2 regions of the Rhizobium sp. Leaf341 genome follow, and region 1 is predicted to be linked to the other one. Evidence: predicted binding sites of a transcription regulator. Region 1 holds the regulator's gene; the other holds the start of a gene.
The links. Region 1 encodes PhoB, which activates phosphate uptake and scavenging genes when phosphate is short. Its sites were predicted from a motif close to TGTCATNNANCTGTCAT; they were not measured.

Region 1 (10,559 bases):
GCGCTCGACAGCGGCACCACCAATCTTCGCGACGCCATGGCCGCCAAGGGCATTCCGCTGGCCAGTGCCGGCGAACCCTGGATGATCGAGTCGGCCACCCGCTTCAACGGCATGACGGCGACCAGCCACCTTGCCATGGCCGGGGTCGTTCTGCTGCTCGCCATCGGTGGCGCGGTGCTGGCGCTGCGCGGTATCTCCCAACGCTTCCGGGCCCGAAATCGCGTCGAGCAGGTCATTCTCGGCGGGTTGATCCTTGCGTCCTCCATCGCCATCCTCACGACGATCGGCATCATCGGCTCCATGCTGTCGGAAGCCTTGCGCTTCTTCGCGTCTGTGTCGCCGATGGAATTCTTTTTCGGAACGGTGTGGGACCCACGCTTCGCCGCGGCCGGCCAAGCCGGCCAGTCGGGACAGTTCGGTCTCCTGCCGCTGCTCGCCGGCACGCTCTACATCGCTCTCGTGGCCATGCTGTTTGCCGTGCCGATCGGCCTCTTCGCGGCGATCTACATGGCGGAATACGCCAACAACACCGTGCGCTCAGTCGCCAAGCCGCTCCTGGAGATCCTGGCCGGCATTCCGACCATCGTCTACGGCTTCTTCGCCCTCGTCACGGTCGGTCCGTTCCTGCGCGACATCTCGGGCCAGCTGAACGGTCTCGTCACCGGCAATTATACAAGCTTCATCCAGGCGCAGAGCGTGCTGACAGCCGGCATCGTGATGGGCATCATGCTGATCCCCTTCGTGTCCTCGCTGTCGGATGACATCATTACGCAGGTACCGCGCTCGCTTCGTGACGGGTCTCTCGGGTTGGGGGCCACGCGCTCGGAAACCATCAAGCGCGTTGTGCTGCCTGCGGCACTGCCCGGCATTGTCGGGGCACTGCTGCTGACGGCATCCCGCGCCGTCGGCGAGACCATGATCGTGGTGCTCGCCGCGGGTGTGGCCGCGCGCATGCAGATCAATCCCTTCGAGCCGATGACCACCGTCACGGTCAAGATCGTCAACCAGCTGACGGGCGACCTGGAGTTTACCTCGCCGCAGACCCTCGTCGCCTTTGCGCTCGGCATCACGCTGTTCGCCATCACGCTCTGCCTCAACATTTACGCGCTCTACATCGTGCGCAAATACCGGGAACAGTACGAATGACCGACATGACCTCATCGCTCGCCGGTGCATCGCCGCGTCCCGTCGTCAGCCGTCGCGATATCGGCATCAAGCGCCGCTACGCCGCAGAACGTCGCTTTCGCGCCTATGGCATCGCGGCGATCGCCATCGGCATCTTCTTCCTCGGCCTCCTCCTCTGGACCGTCGTATCCAAGGGCTACACCGCCTTCCTGCAGACCGAGATCGTCCTGCCGATCACCTTCAGCGAAAAGGTCATTGACCCGAAGAACGAACGGGCAAGCAATCCCGCCAAGCTGATGACGGCGAACTATCCGCTGCTGGTGCGCGATGCTCTCGTGCAGAAGCTGGGCATCGATCCGGCCAACCGCGCCGACGTGAAGCTGGCGACCGACATGGTCTCGGCCAGCGCGCGAACGCAGCTTCGCGATGTCGTCGTCGCCAATCCCGCCATCATTGGCCAGACCGTCCCGGTGGCACTGCTGGCCGAAGGCAACATCGACTCGGCCAACAAGGGCCAGATCGACGTGACGGTCAACGAGGCCAACCGCAAGGTGAAGGACAAGCAGCTCGCCTGGATGCAGACGCTCGCGCAGGACGGCGCAATGACGAAGTCCTTCAACACGGGCCTCTTCACCTCGGGCGCCTCGTCGCGGCCGGAAGCCGCGGGGATCGGCGTTGCGGCCCTCGGTTCGCTCTACATGATGCTGATCGTTCTCGTGCTCGCGCTGCCGATCGGGGTCTCCGCGTCGATCTATCTCGAAGAGTTCGCTCCGAAGAACAAGCTGACCGACCTCATCGAGGTCAACATCAACAATCTCGCGGCCGTTCCCTCGATCGTCTATGGTCTGCTCGGCCTGTCGATCTTCATCAATTTCGCCGGCATGCCGCGTTCGGCGGCGCTCGTCGGCGGTCTGGTCCTCACCCTGATGACGTTGCCCACCATCATCATCGCCACGCGTGCAGCCCTGAAGGCGGTGCCGCCGTCCATCCGGGCCGCAGCACTCGGCCTGGGCGCCTCCAAGATGCAGACCATCTTCCACCACGTCCTGCCTCTCGCCATGCCGGGCATCCTTACGGGCACCATCATCGGTCTGGCGCATGCGCTCGGAGAGACGGCTCCCCTGCTTCTCATCGGCATGGTGGCCTTCGTGGTCGATTTCCCGGGCTCGCCGCTCGAACCTTCGACGGCCCTTCCGGTCCAGATCTACATGTGGGCCAATGAAGCCGAACGTGCATTCGTGGAGCGGACCTCCGGTGCGATCATCGTGCTCCTGGTCTTCCTGGTGATCATGAACCTTGGCGCGATCCTGTTGCGGCGCCGCTTTGAACGACGCTGGTAGTGAGGTAGAAAACAATGAACATGATGTCAGAAGCGACTCTCGAAAAGGCGGTCGATCAGAAGATGAATGCTGTCCCTCACAAGATGATCGGCAAGGATGTGTCGGTCTATTACGGCGAGAAGCGCGCGCTGTTCGACGTGAACCTCAACATCCGCGAGAATACGGTCACGGCGCTGATCGGCCCGTCGGGCTGCGGCAAGTCGACCTTTCTGCGGACGCTGAACCGCATGAACGATACGATCGATCATTGCCGGGTCACCGGCAAGATCACGCTCGATGACGGTGATATCTACGATCCCTCGATCGACGTGGTCGAACTGCGCGCCCGCGTCGGCATGGTCTTCCAGAAACCCAATCCGTTTCCGAAGTCGATCTATGAAAACGTGACCTACGGCCCGAAGATCCACGGTCTTGCCCGCAGCAAGGCCGAACTCGACGCCATTGTCGAGCAGAGCCTGCAGAAGGCCGGCCTCTGGAACGAGGTGAAGGATCGCCTGCACGAATCCGGCACCGGTCTCTCCGGTGGTCAGCAGCAGCGTCTCTGCATCGCACGCGCCGTTGCCGTCAGTCCTGAGGTCATTCTGATGGACGAACCCTGCTCGGCGCTCGACCCGATTGCCACCGCCAAGGTCGAGGAGCTCATCCACGAACTGCGCGCCAACTACACGATCGTGATCGTCACGCATTCCATGCAGCAGGCAGCCCGCGTCTCGCAGCGCACCGCCATGTTCCATCTCGGCAATCTCGTCGAGGAGAACGATACCGACAAGATGTTCACCAATCCCGACGACCAGCGCACGCAGGATTACATCATGGGACGCTTCGGCTGACCGGTCGTGCGACCGATAGACAAGTGCCCGTGACCGAACTCCAAGGACAGGATCCATGGCAACCCATATCGTATCCGTCTATGACGAAGACCTGAAATATCTCAGCCGCCGTATCTCCGAGATGGGCGGCCTTGCCGAGCAGATGGTGGCCGAATCCGTGCGGGCCCTGGTCAACGCCGATCTGGGTCTCGCCCAGAAGGTGATTTCCGACGACGTCGTGCTCGATGACGCCGAGCGCCAGATCGGCGAGAAGGCCATCATCACGATCGCCAAGCGGCAGCCGATGGCGGCCGACCTGCGCGAGATCATGGGGTCGATCCGCATTGCGGCCGACCTCGAGCGTGTCGGCGATCTTGGCAAGAACACCGCCAAGCGCGTCATCGCGGTCTCCAGTGCCAGTCTGCCGCGCCAGTTGGCGCGGGGGATTGAGCATCTGGCCGAACTGACGCTGATGCAGCTGAAGGAAGTCCTGGATGTCTACGCCTCCCGCTCGGCGGAAAAGGCAAAGGCCATCCGGGAGCGAGACGGCGAGATCGACGCGATCTACACCTCGCTGTTCCGCGAACTCCTGACCTACATGATGGAGGATCCGCGCAACATTACCCCGTGCACGCATCTCCTGTTCTGCGCCAAGAACATCGAGCGCATCGGCGACCACGCGACCAATATCGCTGAGACGATCTACTACATGACGACCGGCGCGCAGCCGCTCGGCGAACGTCCGAAGGACGACTCGTCGAACACTGTCGGCGCACTCTCCACCTGAGCGAACGGCGCGGGAGAAATCCATCCTGCGGCGTCGTCCTCGGTCTTGAGACCGGTCGCTGTCTCGAGGTTGGGGATGGCGGCCGAAGGGTGGTCTCTTGCCGAAATGCCTGAACTGTCAACGATGATCGCCGCCTTCGGGTTCTGGCGAAGGCCTCGTCACGCGACGAGGACACTACGGAGTCCAGAAATGCAGCCGAGAATAGCCGTTGTCGAAGATGAAGAAGCCCTGAGCGTCCTGCTGCGGTACAATCTTGAGGCCGAAGGTTTCGATGTCGATACCATCAATCGGGGCGACGAGGCAGAGGTTCGCTTGCAGGAACGGCTGCCGGATCTGCTCATCCTCGACTGGATGCTCCCCGGCGTGTCCGGCATCGAGCTCTGCCGGCGCCTTCGCCAGCGCAGCGAGACGGAGCGTCTTCCCATCATCATGCTGACGGCACGGGGCGAGGAAAGCGAGCGGGTCCGTGGTCTTGCCACCGGCGCCGATGATTATGTCGTCAAGCCGTTCTCGACGCCGGAACTGATCGCCCGCGTGAAAGCCATGCTCCGCCGCGCGCGTCCGGAAGTGCTGTCGTCGCTCTTGAAATGCGGCGACATCGAGCTCGACCGCGAGACGCACCGCGTCCACCGCAAGACCCGGGAAGTCCGTCTCGGCCCGACCGAATTTCGTCTGCTCGAGTTCTTCATGTCGTCGCCCGGCCGCGTCTTCTCGCGCTCGCAGCTTCTCGATGGCGTTTGGGGGCACGATATCTACGTCGACGAGCGCACCGTCGATGTCCATGTCGGTCGCCTGCGCAAGGCGCTTAACTTCTCCAACATGCAGGACGTGATCCGCACCGTACGCGGAGCGGGCTACTCGCTGGAAAGCTGAGCCTGTCGCGAAGCAAAGCTGCTTACCCGCTGCGCGTGCTCCGGCCGAGGCCTGAAGCGAAAACGCCTTCCTCGCAGAGCGAAGAAGGCGTTCTTGCGTTCCGACTGCAGGGCGTTCTCTTATCGGGCGCGACGGCGCTCGGCCGAGGGCTGATAGGCCAGCTTGGCGTGGAACGTGCAGTAGGGCGAGCTATCTGGGGAGTCGTTTCCGCAGAAGTGGAATTCGTCCTTCATCGGGTCGCCGATCGGCCACTTGCAGGTGCGATCGGTCAGCTGCGTCAGCACCAGCTTGCGGGACATGGGCACCACGACATTGCTGCCCGTCGCGCTGCCTGCGCTGTTCGTTACCGCCAGTGCGGTTTCCGGCGCGAATGCGCTTTCGGAATCTTCGATGACGTTCACGCTGACCGGGCGGGCCATCGAACGCTGGGGGGCGGAGCGGGGGGCTGTGCTCGCCACCACGGCTTCCGGTGCTGCCGGACGGGCAACGACGACGGGGCGCTTGGGACGGGTTGCGCTCGGCGAGGCGCCGCCTGCCTTTGCGCGGCCCGGAAGCGACAGGCGATGAACCTTGCCGATGACGGCGTTGCGGCTGACGCCACCAAGCTGCGCCGCGATCTGGCTCGCGCTCAGCCCTTCGGCCCAGAGCTTCTTCAGTCTCTCTACCCGCTCGTCAGTCCAGTTCATTGTCGTCTCCGTTCCAGGCCGTACCAAAGGACGAATCCCTCACCGCGCTCCGGATGGCTCCGAAGCTGCAACGCCTTGACTCTTCTGGTGACTAGGTCCGCCGCATGCGTCTAGCAATTCCTTGGTAACGTAGAGACGGGGTGACTCCGTGACAAGAGTCCCGGGAATCGCGCCGAATCGATTTTTGGGTTTTCCCCAACTTGCTGTCGCCGCGTGATATATTTGCAAGACCTTTTTGCCGGAAAGCATCGTGCTCGAAAAATGCATCCGAGGCCTGTCTTTCCGGGAGTTTTGTTGACAGCGGCACCCGAAATACCGATAGTGCGCTCGCCGCCGTCAGGGCGGTATTTTTCATTTCGGGCCGGCGCTGTCGGCCGCTGCAAAACGGATCGAACCTTCCCCGCAGAGTGTGCGGACAGGACGAGGAGACAGGCACGATGGCCGAGGCAACCCCGCTTTACGAGACCTATATGCGTGCGCCGCTGCGCTTCGAGCGCGGCGAGGGCGTCTGGCTGGTGGCGGAAGATGGGTCGCGCTATCTCGACTTCGCCGCAGGTGTCGCCGTCAATTCCCTTGGCCACGCGCATCCGCATCTCGTCGCAGCGCTGAAGGACCAGGCCGAAAAGGTTTGGCATCTCTCCAATCTGTACGAGATTCCCGGGCAGGAAAAGCTCGCCAAGCGTCTGACCGACAACACGTTCGCGGACAAGGTCTTCTTCACCAATTCCGGTGCGGAAGCGCTGGAATGCGCCATCAAGACGGCGCGCCGCTACCAGTTTTCCAAGGGCCGGCCGGAGCGTTTCCACGTCATTACCTTCGAGGGCGCCTTTCACGGGCGCACGCTCGCGACGATCGCGGCCGGCGGCCAGGCGAAATATCTCGAAGGCTTCGGCCCCAAGGCACCGGGCTTCGTCCAGGTCCCCTTTGCCGACCTGGATGCCGTCAAGGATGCGATCACCGAGGAAACCGCGGCGATCCTGATCGAGCCGATCCAGGGCGAGGGCGGGATACGCCCGGCACCCAAGGCCTTCCTGCAGGCGCTGCGCGCATTGTGCGACGAGCACGGCCTGATGCTGATCTTCGATGAGGTCCAGTGTGGCGTCGGACGAACCGGCAAGCTCTTTGCCTATGAATGGTCCGGCATATCTCCGGATATCCTCGCGGCCGCAAAGGGCATCGGCGGCGGCTTCCCGCTTGGCGCCTGCCTTGCCACGGAAGAGGCCGCCTCGGGGATGGTCGCGGGCACGCATGGTTCGACCTACGGCGGCAATCCGCTGGCCATGGCGATCGGCAATGCCGTGCTGGACGTCGTTCTCGGCGATGGGTTTCTCGAGCATGTGCGGGATGTCGCACTCGTCTTCCGTCAGGGGCTGGCCTCGCTTGCCGATCGTTTCCCCGATGTAATCGAGGAAATCCGCGGCGAAGGCCTCATGCTCGGCATCAAGGCGGCGGTTCCCTCCGCCGACCTGCTGAAGGCGATCCGGGCGGAGAAGATGCTGGCCGTTCCCGCAGGGGAAAACGTCATCCGCCTGCTGCCGCCGCTGATCACCAGCGCGGACGAAGCCCGCGAGGGTCTCGCCCGCATCGAACGCGCCAGCGAAACGTTGACGGCGGTCAAACAGCGCGCGCGTGCGTGATCTGGACGCCTTCGACATCAGGATTACCGACAGCCGGCCCGCGCAGAAGGCATAGGCTCCAAGAACGCCTTGGAGCCGCCCCCGGGCACAAGGACAGGACACCGCATTTTCATGGCCGAACCTCGCCACTTCCTCGATCTCTCCGCCATGTCGGCAGAGAACCTGCGCTCCATCATCGATGATGCCCGGGTGCGAAAGGCAGCGACCAAGGCCGGGACTGCGGAAAAGCCGCTGGCCGGCAAGATGCTCGCCATGATCTTCGAAAAGCCTTCCACCCGAACCCGTGTGTCGTTCGACGTCGGCATGCGCCAGCTCGGCGGCGAGACGCTGTTCCTTTCGGGCACGGAAATGCAGCTCGGTCGCGCCGAGACGATCGGCGATACGGCCAAGGTTCTCTCTCGGTACGTCGATGCCATCATGATCCGCACGACAGACCACAGCCGCCTGCTCGAGCTTGCCGAACATGCGACCGTGCCGGTCATCAATGCCCTGACAGACACGACGCATCCCTGCCAGATCATGGCCGACATCATGACTTTCGAAGAGCATAGCGGCCCGGTAAAGGGCAAGACCATTGCCTGGACGGGCGACGGCAACAACGTGCTGCATTCCTTCATCGAGGGATCGGCGCGTTTCGGCTACACGATGAAGATGGCGGTGCCGCTCGGCTCCGAACCCGACGACAAAATTCTCAACTGGGCGCGCAACAATGGCGGCAACGTGATCCTGTCGCATGACGCGGAAAAGACGGTCTCCGGTGCCGATTGCGTCGTCACGGACACCTGGGTGTCGATGAACCAGGAGCATCGCGCCCGGGGACACAACGTCTTCCAGCCCTATCAGGTCAATGCTGCGCTGATGTCGAAGGCGGACGAGAACGCGCTCTTCATGCACTGCCTGCCGGCGCATCGGGGCGAGGAAGTGACCGACGAGGTCATTGACGGACGTCAGTCCGTGGTGTTCGACGAGGCGGAAAACCGCCTTCATGCCCAGAAGTCGATCCTTGCCTGGTGCCTGGGCGCGCTCTGAGAGCCTGCCTGCGACGCGCATCGTCAAAACCTTGAAAAACGGCATTCGGCCACCGATCTAGGTGCAAAGCGGAATGTCACGATTTTTGCTGGCATTTCATATCGATCCAATAGAATGGCGTTGTGGCGTGCAAAACCCGGACCTGTCCGGGGCGCCGTCATCTGCGTTCGGGCTCGCCGCGGCGGGTCATGCATCAGGAGCATGGACATGGTGGACAAAGGACCAGATCTCGGCGAATTCGGTTACGCGGGCGATGACCGCGTCGTGCCTTTTCAGGTGGAGGGCCTCGACGTGCGCGGTCGCGCCGTTCAGCTTGGCCCCATGCTGGATGCGATCCTCGAACGGCACAATTATCCGTTGCCGGTCGCACGCCTCGTGGCGGAAACGGTGGTGCTCACCGTCCTCCTCGGCACTTCGCTGAAGTTCGATGGCAAGCTCATCATCCAGACGAAAAGCGATGGCCCGGTCGATCTCGTGGTCGCCGACTTCTCGACGCCGGATCGCGTGCGCGCTTATGCCCGCTACGACGAAGAGGCGCTGGCCAGCGCGATTGACAAGGGCGAAACCGATCCACAGGATCTGCTCGGCCAGGGCATCCTTGCCTTCACCATCGATCAGGGCGAATACACCCAGCGCTACCAGGGCATCGTTCCGCTGGACGGCGCTTCGCTGGAGGAGATCGCCGGCGTTTATTTCCGCCAGTCGGAGCAGATCCCGACCAAGGTGCGCCTTGGCGTTGCCGAGCTGTTGGATCGCGACGAGAACGGCAAGCCGCGCCACCGCTGGCGGGCCGGAGGCATGGTCGCGCAGTTTCTGCCGGAGGCGCCCGACCGGATGCGCCAGCCGGACCTGCATGGCGGGGACGGAGCCGAGACGTTCGAGGGTGGTGTCGACGACCTCTGGGACGAGGCGCGTGTCATGGTTGAGACGATCGACGCCGACGAATTGACCGATCCGACCGTCGGCACGGAACGGCTGCTCTATCGCCTGTTCCACGAGCGCGGCGTGCGGGTCTATCCCCCGCAGGCGGTCTATGACCAATGCGCCTGCTCGCGTGAAAAGCTGCGGGACGTCCTTGCCAGCTTCAGCCAGGAGGAGATCGACAGCACGGTGGAGGATGGGGTCATCTCGGTGACCTGCGAGTTCTGCTCGACCACCTACACGTTCGAAGCCACCGAGGTCCGCCCGCAGTAAGCGCGCGCACATCGTTTGGAAACTGAAGGGGCTCCCGGCAATTGCGGCCGGGGGCACATCGGCTGTGGTCAGTTCAATGTGCGGCTGAGGCCCGGCAGGTCCAGCGAAAAGGCGGGAATGTCGACCGTGAAGGTTTCGCCGTCAGGTGTCTCCATCGAGTAGTGTCCGAACATTACACCGGAAGGCGTGTCGAGCGGGCAACCGGAGGAGTACTCGAACGTATCGCCCGGATTGAGGATGGGTTGCTCGCCGATCACTCCGGGGCCGTTGACCTCGTCGACCTGACCGCTTTCGTCCGTGATATGCCAATACCGCGTCATCAGACGCACGGTTTTCGTGGAACGGTTCGAAATCAGAATGCGGTAGCCCCACACATAGCGCCCATCTTCGGGATCGGACTGATCTTCCAGATAATAAGGCTCTACGGTGACCTCGATGTCCCGTGTCAGCGCGCGATACATGATGCAACCCTTCCAGTCAGTGTGCATATTCTAGGGGAAGATGGTTTCCCGAAGAATAACGCCCGCAGGAAGTGTGTTGCGGCACGGCACGCCGTCACGCTGTCACGCCGCGCGGGGTTAGCGCGACGTGACGCTCCGAGGATGGAGCAGGGCCGGGTAGCAGGATCAGGACGCGCCTCAGGCGGCGACGGTCTTCAGCGCCCGGGCGAAATCCTCGATGAGATCCGCACTGTCCTCGATGCCGGCCGACAGGCGCACGGTCCCGTCGGAAATGCCGAGTTCCGCACGGGCCTCCTCGTTGAGGTTCTTGTGCGTCGTCGTCGCCGGATGCGTGATCAGGCTCTTGCTGTCGCCGAGATTGTTGGAGATCTTGACGATTTCCAGCGCGTTCTGCAGCGCGAACGCCGCCTTCTTGCCACCCTTCATCTCGAAACAGACGAGCGTCGATCCGCCCTTCATCTGCTTTGCGATGATATCGGCCTGCGGATGGTCCTTGCGGCCGGGGTAGATGACGCGGGCAATCTGGCTCTGTTCGGCGAGGAAGTCGGCAACCTTCGCTGCGTTGTCGCTCTGCTGGCGCACCCGCAACGGCAGGGTCTCGATGCCCTTCAACAGCGT
Region 2 (10,559 bases), on a different contig from region 1:
GAAATAGTTTTCATCAAGGTCGAGCGCCAGCGCGAAGAGCCGCATCAGGTCGGTCGCGAGCGCGTCGACGGCCCGAAAGTATTCTTCCCAGACGTCCTTGAGGGCGGCCGGCACCGCGGGCCAGACGTTAGGCGCGAAATGCGGACCGGCGCTTGCCGATGTGTAGTAGGGATCATTGGCCGGTACGTCGACGGGCCCGATGGAGAGGGACTCCTTGATATCCGGCGGTGTCGGCTCATCGAGACTGAACGACAGCCCCTCGCCGCCCACGGCGGAGTATCCGCGAACCTGGTCCGGAGCCGGCCGGTCGCATTTGACCTTCTCGCCATGTGGCAGCGCAAAGAATTCGGCGGAGACGGCATGAGTCTTGCGAAGAAGATCTTCGGAAATGCCGTGCCCGGAAACGACGAGAAAGCCGATGTCGCGGCACGCCTGTCCGATCTTCGCAGCGACGGCTGCTTTTCCTTCGGCAGACCCTTCCTTGTAGGGGGCAAGATCGATTACGGGAACTTCAAGCAAGGTCATCGGTGTCTTCCTCGATCGGTTGGGCGCGTTCGAACGCTGTTCGCTCATGCTGCAGACAGGAAATGCAAACGATATGCCAACCGCAAAACCAAGCTTTCCCGCCGATCAAGGGCTTTGAAATTTACCAGTTGATCAAAAAACCTTCACTTAAATTAAGATCGTCTAAAATTTAGGCGATCTGCTCTGCTCGAGGATGCGTTCGATGCGATGTGCGCCGACACTGTCCCGAAACCTGTTCTCACGGCATCCGGCACGGCGCCAAATGCTATGTAAAACTTAGAAAAGAGGCGTTGAAAAGCGGCGCTACAGGCGTAGTTCCCCGATGCGAGGATCATGTCATGTGGAGGATATCATCATGTTCAAGCTATGGCCCGGAATGGTTGCGGCGAGTTGCGTCGCGGCCGTGATGGCAAGCGCACCCGTCTACGCTGTTGAACCTCCGGCGTCCCCGCCGGCAGACACGCCGTTGAAGGCGTTCGTCACCTCTGTCGAGGCGGACAAGTCGATCACGTTCCGCCTTTTTGCCCCTGCGGCAAGGTCGGTCGCCGTGGTCCTCGGGCAGCAGGCGCCGATGATGATGACGCGGGGCGAGAACGGCGTGTGGACGGCCAAGAGCGACGTCCTCGCTCCCAACCTCTACGAGTATTATTTCAACATCGACGGCTTCCGCAGCATCGATCCGGGCACGAACCAGCCGAAGCCGCAGAGACAGGTCAATACAAGCCTCATTCTCGTGCCGGGCGGCATCCTGGACACCCGCGACGTGCCGCATGGCGACCTGCGCCTGGTGACCCTGTCGTCCAAGGCGCTGACATCGCAGCGGCAGATGCACGTCTACACGCCGCCCGGCTATACCGACGCATCGGAGCCCTTGCCGGTCGTCTATCTCTACCACGGCTTCGGAGACACCGTGGATTCCTGGGTGACACAGGGACGCGCGCCCCAGATCCTCGACAATCTGCTGGCGGAAAAGAAGATCCGGCCGATGATCGTCGTCATTCCCGACACCGAGGCCGATATCCCCGAGGCCATCGCCGAAAACTTTCCAGCATCCGAGCGTCGGAAGGACTTCTATCCGATCAATGCGGAGGCGATCGACCGCGAGCTGATGACGGATCTCATTCCCTATATGGAAAAAACGTACCGCGTACGCACGGATGCCGATGGCCGGGCCGTCGTCGGCCTCTCGCAGGGCGGCTATCAGGCGCTGGTCTCAGGCCTCTCGCATCTTGGAACCTTCGGCTGGGTCGCGACCTTCAGCGGCGTCTCGACCACCACGGTGCCCAACAAGGCCGTCGATGCCGCGCTGGACGCGCCGGATACGATCAACAAGGCGCTGCGGAACTTCACGGTGACCGTGGGCTCGAAAGATACGGTCACGGGAAAGGATATTGCCGGCCTGAAGGCAAAGCTCGACGAGAAGAAGATCGCCCACGAGTATCATGAGTACAAGGATCTGCAACACGAGATGGATGTGTGGCGACCGTCGCTGATCGCCTTCCTCGAAAGGGCCTTTAGGGAATAGCGCTCAATCGTCACCGCTTTTTCGAGATCCGATCTCCGACGATGCAGCTGACGTGCTGTCATACGTGTCCGGCACATACATGTCCGCCGGCACGGGCTTTCGGTAATAGTCGGCGTGCCGGGTGCGCGCCGGCAATTCGATCGACGGCTTCGGCACGTCTTCGTAAGGGATCTGCTGCAGGAGATGCGAGATGCAGTTCAGGCGGGCCTTGCGCTTGTCGACGGCGTCCACCACCCACCACGGGGACTCGGGACGGTGCGTGCGCTCCAGCATGTCCTCCTTGGCCTTCGTGTAGGCCTCCCAGTGAATGCGGCTCTCCAGATCCATCGGGGACAGCTTCCATTGTTTCAGGGGATCGCGGATCCGCATGTTGAAGCGGAAGGCCTGCTCCTCGTCGGTAATCGAGAACCAGTATTTGATCAGGATGATGCCCGAGCGTACGAGCATCGACTCGAACTGCGGAACCGACTGGAAGAACTCTTCGAGTTCATCCGGCGTGCAAAATCCCATCACGCGCTCCACGCCCGCCCGGTTGTACCAGCTGCGATCGAACAGCACGATCTCGCCGGCGGTCGGCAGGTGCTGAACGTATCGCTGGAAATACCATTGATGGCGCTCGCGCTCGGACGGCGCCGGGAGCGCGACCACGCGGCAGACCCGGGGATTGAGCCTCTGGGTCACGCGCTTGATGGCTCCGCCCTTCCCGGCCGAATCCCGCCCTTCGAACAGCACGACGACCTTCAGCTTCTTGTACTGGACCCAATCCTGCAGGCGGACCAGCTCATGCTGGAGGCGAAACAGCTCGCGGAAATAGATCTTGCGGTCGAGAAGCGGCGCGCCCGTTGGCGTGCCGTCTTCCTCGAAGAGGTCATCCAGCCGATCCTCCTCCAGCTGCATCTCCAGCTCCTCGTCGAAACTGTCGATGATCTCCGCCTTGATGCGGGCGAGCTGGGCCGGGTCATTGATGTTCATGGGGGCTCCGTGACGGAAGGCAGATGGCGGAAGGGGCGGATCGGGCAGTGGAGGACGTTACAAGCCTACCTGTGTCAGGAGAATGACGATGGTGTTGCAGCTGTCGGCGCGGCCGCGCGACCGCAATCATCAGGATCCTCGTTCGCGTGCATTGACTTAACAGCCATCTTGCGGCCCTGTCGACGCGTGCCGCGGCTGACGCTGTGCCCGATCGAAAGAACAAATGACAGCGATGCCAGGACGTCCACGGGGGACCCGACCGGGCATCGGAACTGAAAGGACGTTTTCTTGGCGACAGGCTTGATAGCGCTACTGGATGACATCGCGGCCATCGCGAAGCTCGCGGCCGCGTCTCTCGACGATGTCGGTGCACAGACGGCAAAGGCCAGCCTCAAGGCCGCCGGGGTCGTCATCGACGACACGGCCGTCACACCGACCTACGTGGTCGGCCTGTCGCCGAGCCGGGAACTGCCGATCATCTGGCGGATCGCCAAGGGCTCGCTGCGCAACAAGCTGGTGTTCCTGCTACCCGCCTGCCTGCTGCTCGGCACCTTCGCGCCTTGGCTGATCACGCCCCTGCTGATGCTTGGCGGCACCTATCTCTGCTTCGAGGGGGCGGAGAAGATCCATGCCGTGCTGTCGGGACATGGCCATGCCGATGCCGCCGCGGCATCGACTGTCGATCCTGCAACCCTCGAGGAGCAGAAGGTGTCCGGCGCCATCCGCACGGATTTCATTCTCTCGGCCGAGATCATGGCGCTGACGCTGGCCAGCGTCTCCACCTCGAACACCGTCACACAGGTCGCCGTGCTCGCCGCTGTCGGCGTTCTGATCACGGTTGCTGTCTATGGCCTCGTGGCCTTCATCGTCAAAGCCGACGATATCGGCCTTCACCTGGTCGCGACGGGCGGGACTGTCGGTCGGGCGATCGGGCACGGCCTTGTCAAGGGAGTGCCCGTTTTCCTCCAGATCCTGGCGATCGTGGGAACCGCGGCCATGCTCTGGGTCGGCGGGAGCATCGTCATTCACGGCCTGGCCGAATTCGGCCTTCATCAACCGGAACATCTCGTCGAGGGCGCTGCGGCCTACGCGCAGGCGGTCGTGGCCATCCTGCCGCAGGTGGTGCACTGGCTGGCGGCCACTGTGGTACAGGCAGTCTTCGGGGCCATTCTCGGCGGCATCGTCGTGCTCGTGATCACCGCGGCGACACCGATCTTCAAGACGCGAAAGACCTGAAAGAACAGGCTGTGCGGCGCGCGGCGCGCGATCACGAAGGGGGTGGCAGCCGACAGAATGCTCGCCACCCACGAAAGCGGTCTTGCGGGATCGCCCGTCTGATCGCATAAGCCCTGCATGTCTGATTCACGAATTTTCGTCGGCCTCAAGTCGGCCAAGAAGAAGTCCAAAGCCGCTGAGGCCCCCTCGGGACCGCAGTGCCAATGGCATGGGTGCGAGAAGATTGGCACGCATCGCGCGCCGGTCGGCCTCGGAGGTGAAGGCCTGTTCCTGATGTTCTGCCTGGATCACATCAAGGAGTACAACAAGGGCTACAATTTCTCTCCGGATCTGTCCGACCCCGTCGTTGCGCGCTACCAGCGTGACGCGATCAGCGGCGCGCGGCCTAGCTTCGGCAAGCCGATCCAGGAGGCGACGGAACTGCCGATGCCCTTCACCGTGCGCTCGGGTTCGGCAAAATCCTTGAACGCCCGCAAGAATGCGGCGCAACGCCTGATGCAGAAGCGCGAGGCGCAGGCGCGGAAACTGAAGGTGCTCGAGGCAAAGGCCTTCGAGACGCTCGGGCTTGCGCATGACGCGACGCCCGACCAGATCAACCGACGCTACAAGGAGCGCATCAAGCTCCACCACCCGGACACGAACGCCGGCAACCGCGCGTCGGAAACCGAACTCCAGGCGACGATCGAAGCCCACAAGATCCTGAAGCTCAACGGCTTCTGCTGAGATATCGACCTCCGTCGCTCACGTGACACCCGCGTCGTCGCCTCTCCCGACGACGCGTCAGCGTATCCGGGATCGCGATCGTCGCCGCCGCGAAGGATTTATCGCCCGATCCGCAATTCCTCTCGCGCAGAACCTCAGGATCCCTATAATCGCCTCCATGGATGCGAGCAGCATCGTCCACGGGGAGGAGAGACCGTGTCGCAAACCATCGCGTTCCTGCCGCCGCGGGCCGGGGTCCTGTCGCAACGGGCGCAGATCATCGCCGATCTCTCCGCCCTACTGCCGGACGGTGGACTGGTGCACGAGGCGCGCGAACTGGTTCCGTTCGAAACGGATGCCTATGTCGCCTATCGGCAACTGCCGCTCGCCGTCGCCCTGCCCCGCACGACGCAGGAAGTGTCCGACGTCCTGCGATACTGCAACCGCCATGGCATTCCGGTCGTCCCGCGCGGTGCAGGGACGTCGTTGTGCGGCGGGGCCATTCCACAGCCGGATGCCGTCGTCCTCGGTCTTTCCCGCATGTCCGCCATTCTGGACATCGATCTCGAAAATCGCGTTGCGCGCGTGCAGGCCGGCGTCACCAACCTCTCGATCTCCGAGACGGTCGGACCCGACGGCTTCTTCTACGCGCCGGATCCGAGTTCCCAGCTTGCCTGCACGATCGGCGGCAACATCGGCATGAACTCCGGCGGCGCGCACTGCCTGAAATACGGCGTGACCACCAACAATCTGCTTGGTGTAACCATGGTGCTGATGGACGGCACCGTCATCACGCTCGGCGGCAAGCATCTCGATGCGGCAGGCTACGACCTGCTTGGGCTGGTCTGCGGCTCGGAGGGGCAGCTCGGCATCGTCACCGAAGCCACGGTGCGCATCCTCGCAAAAGCCGAGGGCGCCCGGCCCGTGCTCTTCGGTTTTGCCACATCGCAAGAGGCCGGCGCCTGCGTTGCCGACGTCATCGGCGCGGGCATCATCCCCGTCGCGATCGAGTTCATGGACCGCCAGGCGATCGAGATCTGCGAAGCCTTCGCCAAGGCCGGCTATCCCCTCCATGTCGGCGCGTTGCTCATCATCGAAGTCGAGGGGTCGGAAGCCGAGATGGAGGCGATGCTCGCTGCCATCGTGACGATCGCCCGCCGCCACGGCGTGATGACGGTGCGCGAAAGTCAGTCGGCGACCGAAGCCGCCCTGATCTGGAAGGGCCGCAAGTCGGCCTTCGGCGCGACGGGCCGCATCGCCGACTATATCTGCATGGACGGCACGGTGCCGCTCGGCAAACTGTCCCATGTGCTGCAGCGGACAGACGAGATCTGCACCGCGCTCGGTCTGCGCGTCGCCAATGTCTTCCATGCCGGCGACGGCAACATGCATCCGCTCATCCTGTTCGACGCCAACAATCCCGAGGAGGCCGCAAAGGCCGAAGAGGCGGGCAACGAGATCCTGAAAGTCTGCGTGGAGGCAGGCGGATGCCTGACGGGCGAGCACGGTGTCGGGATCGAGAAGCGCGACCTGATGCGCTTCCAGTTCTCAGATGTCGATCTCGCCCAGCAGATGGCTGTCCGCTATGCCTTCGACCCCGATTGGCTGCTGAACCCCTCCAAGGTCTTTCCGCTCGAAGGGCGGCCAGCCGCATGAGCGATGTTTATCGTCCGCAAAGCGAAGCGGAGGCCTGCGAGATCATCCGGCACGCGGCCGGGGTACGGATGCCGCTATCTCTCGTCGGCAGCAACACGCGCGCCGGTCTCGGCAATCGCGTCGAGGCCGATATGGTCGTAACGTCGACCGGCCTTACCGGGGTCATCGATTACGATCCGGGCGAGATGGTCATGACGGCAAAGGCCGGGACCCCGCTGTCCGATATTGCGGCGCTCCTTGATGCCAACGCCCAGATGCTCGCCTTCGAACCGGTGGACCATCGCGGCATCATGAACACGCGGGGCGAGCCGACCATCGGCGGCGTTTTCCTGTCCAATGCCTCGGGCCCGCGCCGTCTCTCAGCCGGCGCCGCGCGCGACAGCCTTCTCGGCCTGCGTTTCGTCAACGGGCGTGGCGAGGCGATCCGTGCGGGAGGACGCGTGATGAAGAACGTGACCGGGCTCGACCTCGTCAAGCTGCTCGCAGGATCGCACGGCACGCTGGGCTTCGTTACCGAAGTGACCTTCCGTGTCTTGCCGCGCCCGGAAACCGAGGCGACCATCCTTCTTCGCCATCTCGACGACGCCAAGGCCAGTGAGGCGATGGCGGCCGCGATGGCCCAGGCCGCCGATGTTTCCTGCGCGGCAAACATTCCAAAGGCCTTGGCCAACGGCATCTCCGACAGTCTCGGCACCGCGGACGCCGTCACGGCTCTGCGTCTTGAAGGTCTTTCGGCATCGGTTGAGGTAAGGGTGACGTCGCTTGCGGCGAGGCTCTCCGCCTTCGCACCCGTCGAGGTGCTCGACGCTCCGACCAGCACGCGGCTGTGGCGTGCCGTGCGCGACGTCGCGCCGTTGCAGGCACGGCAGGATCGGCCTCTGTGGCGGGCGTCCGTCGCGCCGACGGCGGGCCATCGACTGGTCGCCGCGCTCCGTCAGTTTGTCGAGATCGATGCGTTCTACGACTGGCAGGGCGGTCTCGTCTGGCTCGAAATGTCTGGCGAACCGTTGGCCGATGTCGTGCGCCGGGCGATCGCGTCGGTCGGCGGCGGGCATGCGACGCTGGTCCGCGCATCCGATCACCAGCGATCCGGGATGTCCGCCTTCGAGCCGGAACCGGAGCCAGTTGCCGCCCTCTCCGCACGGATCAAGGGCAAGCTCGATCCGGCGGGCATCTTCTCGCCCGGAAGGATGGCGCCGGTCGTTCGGCCAAAGGCGGGATCGATGGGGATGACAGGATAAGAGATGCAGACATCCTTCACGCCCGAACAGTTGGCCGATCCGCAGGTCGCAGAATCCGAGAAGATCCTGCGGCGCTGCGTCCATTGCGGCTTCTGCACGGCAACCTGCCCGACCTATGTGACGCTCGGCAACGAACTCGACAGCCCGCGCGGGCGCATCTACCTCATCAAGGACATGCTCGAGAACGACCGACCGGCGGATCGCGAGGTGGTGACCCATATCGATCGCTGTCTCTCCTGCCTCGCCTGCACGACGACCTGTCCGTCCGGCGTTGACTACATGCACCTGATCGACCATGCGCGGGTGCATATCGAACAGACCTACAAACGCCCTTTGGCAGACCGGATGATCCGCGGCCTGCTCGCAGCGGTCCTGCCCTATCCTGCCCGCTTCCGTGCGGCGCTTGCGCTTGCGCGCATCGCACGGCCTCTGGCTCCGCTTCTTCGGAGCTTGAAGCCTCTCGTCCCGCTGTCCGCCATGCTTGAACTGGCGCCCCCTCGGGCAGCCGTGCGGCTACCGACGCCCGCCCTGCGCGAGGCCCGGCCCGCCCGCGGCCGCGTGATCCTGCTCGAGGGCTGCGCGCAGCCCACGCTTGATCCCGGTATCAATGCAGCGACGATCCGGCTCCTGACCCGGCGCGGCATTGCGGTCGCCGCGCCGAAGGGCGAAGGCTGCTGCGGCGCGCTGGTCCACCACATGGGTCGTGAACCCCAGGCGCTCGATTTTGCCCGCCGCAACATCGACGCCTGGATGCGGGAGATCGATGCAGGCGGGGTGGACGGTATCCTCATCACCGCGTCGGGGTGCGGCACGACGGTCAAGGACTACGGGCACATGCTGCGCCATGATCCGCTTTATGCGGACAAGGCGGCACGGGTATCGGCGCTTGCGAGGGACATCACCGAATATCTTTCGACACTGGAGCTGGAAACCCTTCCGAAACGCGACCTCGTCGTCGCCTATCATTCCGCCTGTTCGCTCCAGCACGGCCAGAAGATCACCGCGCTGCCGAAGGCGCTTCTCAAGGCGGCGGGCTTCACCGTGCGCGACCCCGCAGAGGGCCATCTTTGCTGTGGCTCGGCCGGAACCTACAACATCCTTCAGCCGGACATCTCGGCCACGCTCAAGCAGCGAAAGGTCCGGCATCTCGAAGCGACCAAGCCCGATGTGATCGCGGCCGGAAACATCGGCTGCCTGACACAGATCGGCTCAGGGACCGTGATCCCGGTCGTTCATACGGTGGAACTGCTCGACTGGGCCTATGGCGGGCCCAAGCCCGAAAAATTGACGGGCGGAACCGCAGAGCATGCGGCCCTGCCCTGATCGTCGTGCTCTCATACGATCCCGACCATCGGGCCCGGCGACATCGCCTCCGAGGCCTCGTCTCCAAGACCTTGTCTCCGGCGAGAGGGCGCTGTAGGGGGATGCTCACCTCCAACAGGCAAAAATCATGACGGATGTAAAACCGGGCGCGGCCGCCGGCGGCTCGATCCACTGGAGGCGAAACCTTGCCGTCTCCCTCGTCGGCTCGTTCACCACGATCGTCGCCATGACGCTGCTGCTCCCCTTCCTCCCGCTGTATGTCGAGGAGCTCGGCATGCGCGATCACGCCGCCATCGTGCAATGGTCGGGGATTGCCTATGGCGCCACTTTTTTTGCCGCGGCGCTGGTCGCGCCACTCTGGGGGCGTCTCGGCGATATCTACGGGCGCAAGCTGATGCTGGTGCGGGCAAGCCTCGGCATGACGATCGCGATCGGGCTGATGGGGGTCGCCGAGAATGTCTGGCAGCTTGTGGCCCTGCGGCTGTTTGTCGGCCTCGCGGGAGGCTATTCCTCGGGATCCATGGTGCTCGTGGCCACGCAGACGCCACGGGACCGGTCGGCCTGGGCGCTCGGCATGCTCTCCTCCGGCATCATGGCCGGCAATCTCGTGGGCCCGTTGATCGGCGGCGTGCTGCCCCCGATGATCGGGATCCGCAACACGTTCCTCGCAGCCGGCGGCCTGATCTTCCTTGCTTTCCTCGCAACGACATCCCTTATCCGGGAGGAAAGCGTGCCCGGCCGCCGGCAAGCGGCGAAGGCGGGTTCCGGCTGGGCCGCCATACCGGACAAGGCGCCCGTTCTCGCCATGCTGGCAACGGGCATGTTGCTGATGCTTGCCAACATGTCGATCGAGCCCATCATCACCGTCTACTTGGCGCAGCTGGTCGAAAGGCCGGAGACGGTGACGATGTGGGCGGGCGTCGTCATGTCGGCTGCCGCCTTCGGCAGCATCCTGTCGGCCTCACGGCTCGGGCATCTTGCCGATCGGATCGGCCACTGGCCGGTCATCGCCGGCGCTCTCGTTGCGGCCGGCGTGCTCTTGTTGCCGCAGGCCTTCGTGACGAGCGCCTGGCAGTTGCTGCTGCTTCGATTCCTGATGGGGATTGCGCTCGGCGGGCTCCTGCCCTGCATCGCCGCCGTCATCCGCCACGGGGTTCCGGATCGATCCGCCGGCACCGCGCTCGGTCTCTCCGTGTCCTCTCAATATATCGGCCAGGTCGCGGGTCCGCTCCTCGGCGGTTTCATCGGAGGCCATATCGGCATGCGGGTCGTGTTCCTCGGCACAAGCATCCTTCTCCTCGCCGGCGCGGCCTTCGTCTGGTCCGCCAAGCCGCCCCGGGCACGACAGGTCGATCCGCAGCCCTAATGCATATCGCCCG

Region 2: the regulator PhoB is predicted to act here: its motif matches at 3,094-3,110, upstream of ppk2 (polyphosphate kinase 2).

What each region holds. Positions count from the first base shown of each region.
Region 1 covers NZ_LMPE01000003.1:703,373-713,931, reverse strand. The annotation lists gene pstC (phosphate ABC transporter permease subunit PstC) at 1-1,146, shown strand, start outside; gene pstA (phosphate ABC transporter permease PstA) at 1,143-2,465, shown strand; gene pstB (phosphate ABC transporter ATP-binding protein PstB) at 2,480-3,295, shown strand; gene phoU (phosphate signaling complex protein PhoU) at 3,351-4,061, shown strand; gene phoB (phosphate regulon transcriptional regulator PhoB) at 4,251-4,934, shown strand; gene ASG03_RS04920 (GcrA family cell cycle regulator) at 5,054-5,620, opposite strand; gene ASG03_RS04915 (aspartate aminotransferase family protein) at 6,058-7,257, shown strand; gene argF (ornithine carbamoyltransferase) at 7,369-8,286, shown strand; gene ASG03_RS04905 (Hsp33 family molecular chaperone) at 8,494-9,480, shown strand; gene apaG (Co2+/Mg2+ efflux protein ApaG) at 9,549-9,941, opposite strand; gene ASG03_RS04895 (O-succinylhomoserine sulfhydrylase) at 10,119-10,559, opposite strand, start outside.
Region 2 covers NZ_LMPE01000012.1:198,065-208,623, reverse strand. The annotation lists gene ASG03_RS13910 (isopenicillin N synthase family dioxygenase) at 1-525, opposite strand, end outside; gene ASG03_RS13905 (esterase) at 881-2,050, shown strand; gene ppk2 (polyphosphate kinase 2) at 2,054-3,022, opposite strand; gene ASG03_RS13895 (DUF808 domain-containing protein) at 3,311-4,258, shown strand; gene ASG03_RS13890 (J domain-containing protein) at 4,376-4,981, shown strand; gene ASG03_RS13885 (FAD-linked oxidase C-terminal domain-containing protein) at 5,177-6,616, shown strand; gene ASG03_RS13880 (FAD-binding protein) at 6,613-7,857, shown strand; gene glcF (glycolate oxidase subunit GlcF) at 7,861-9,180, shown strand; gene ASG03_RS13870 (MFS transporter) at 9,308-10,546, shown strand.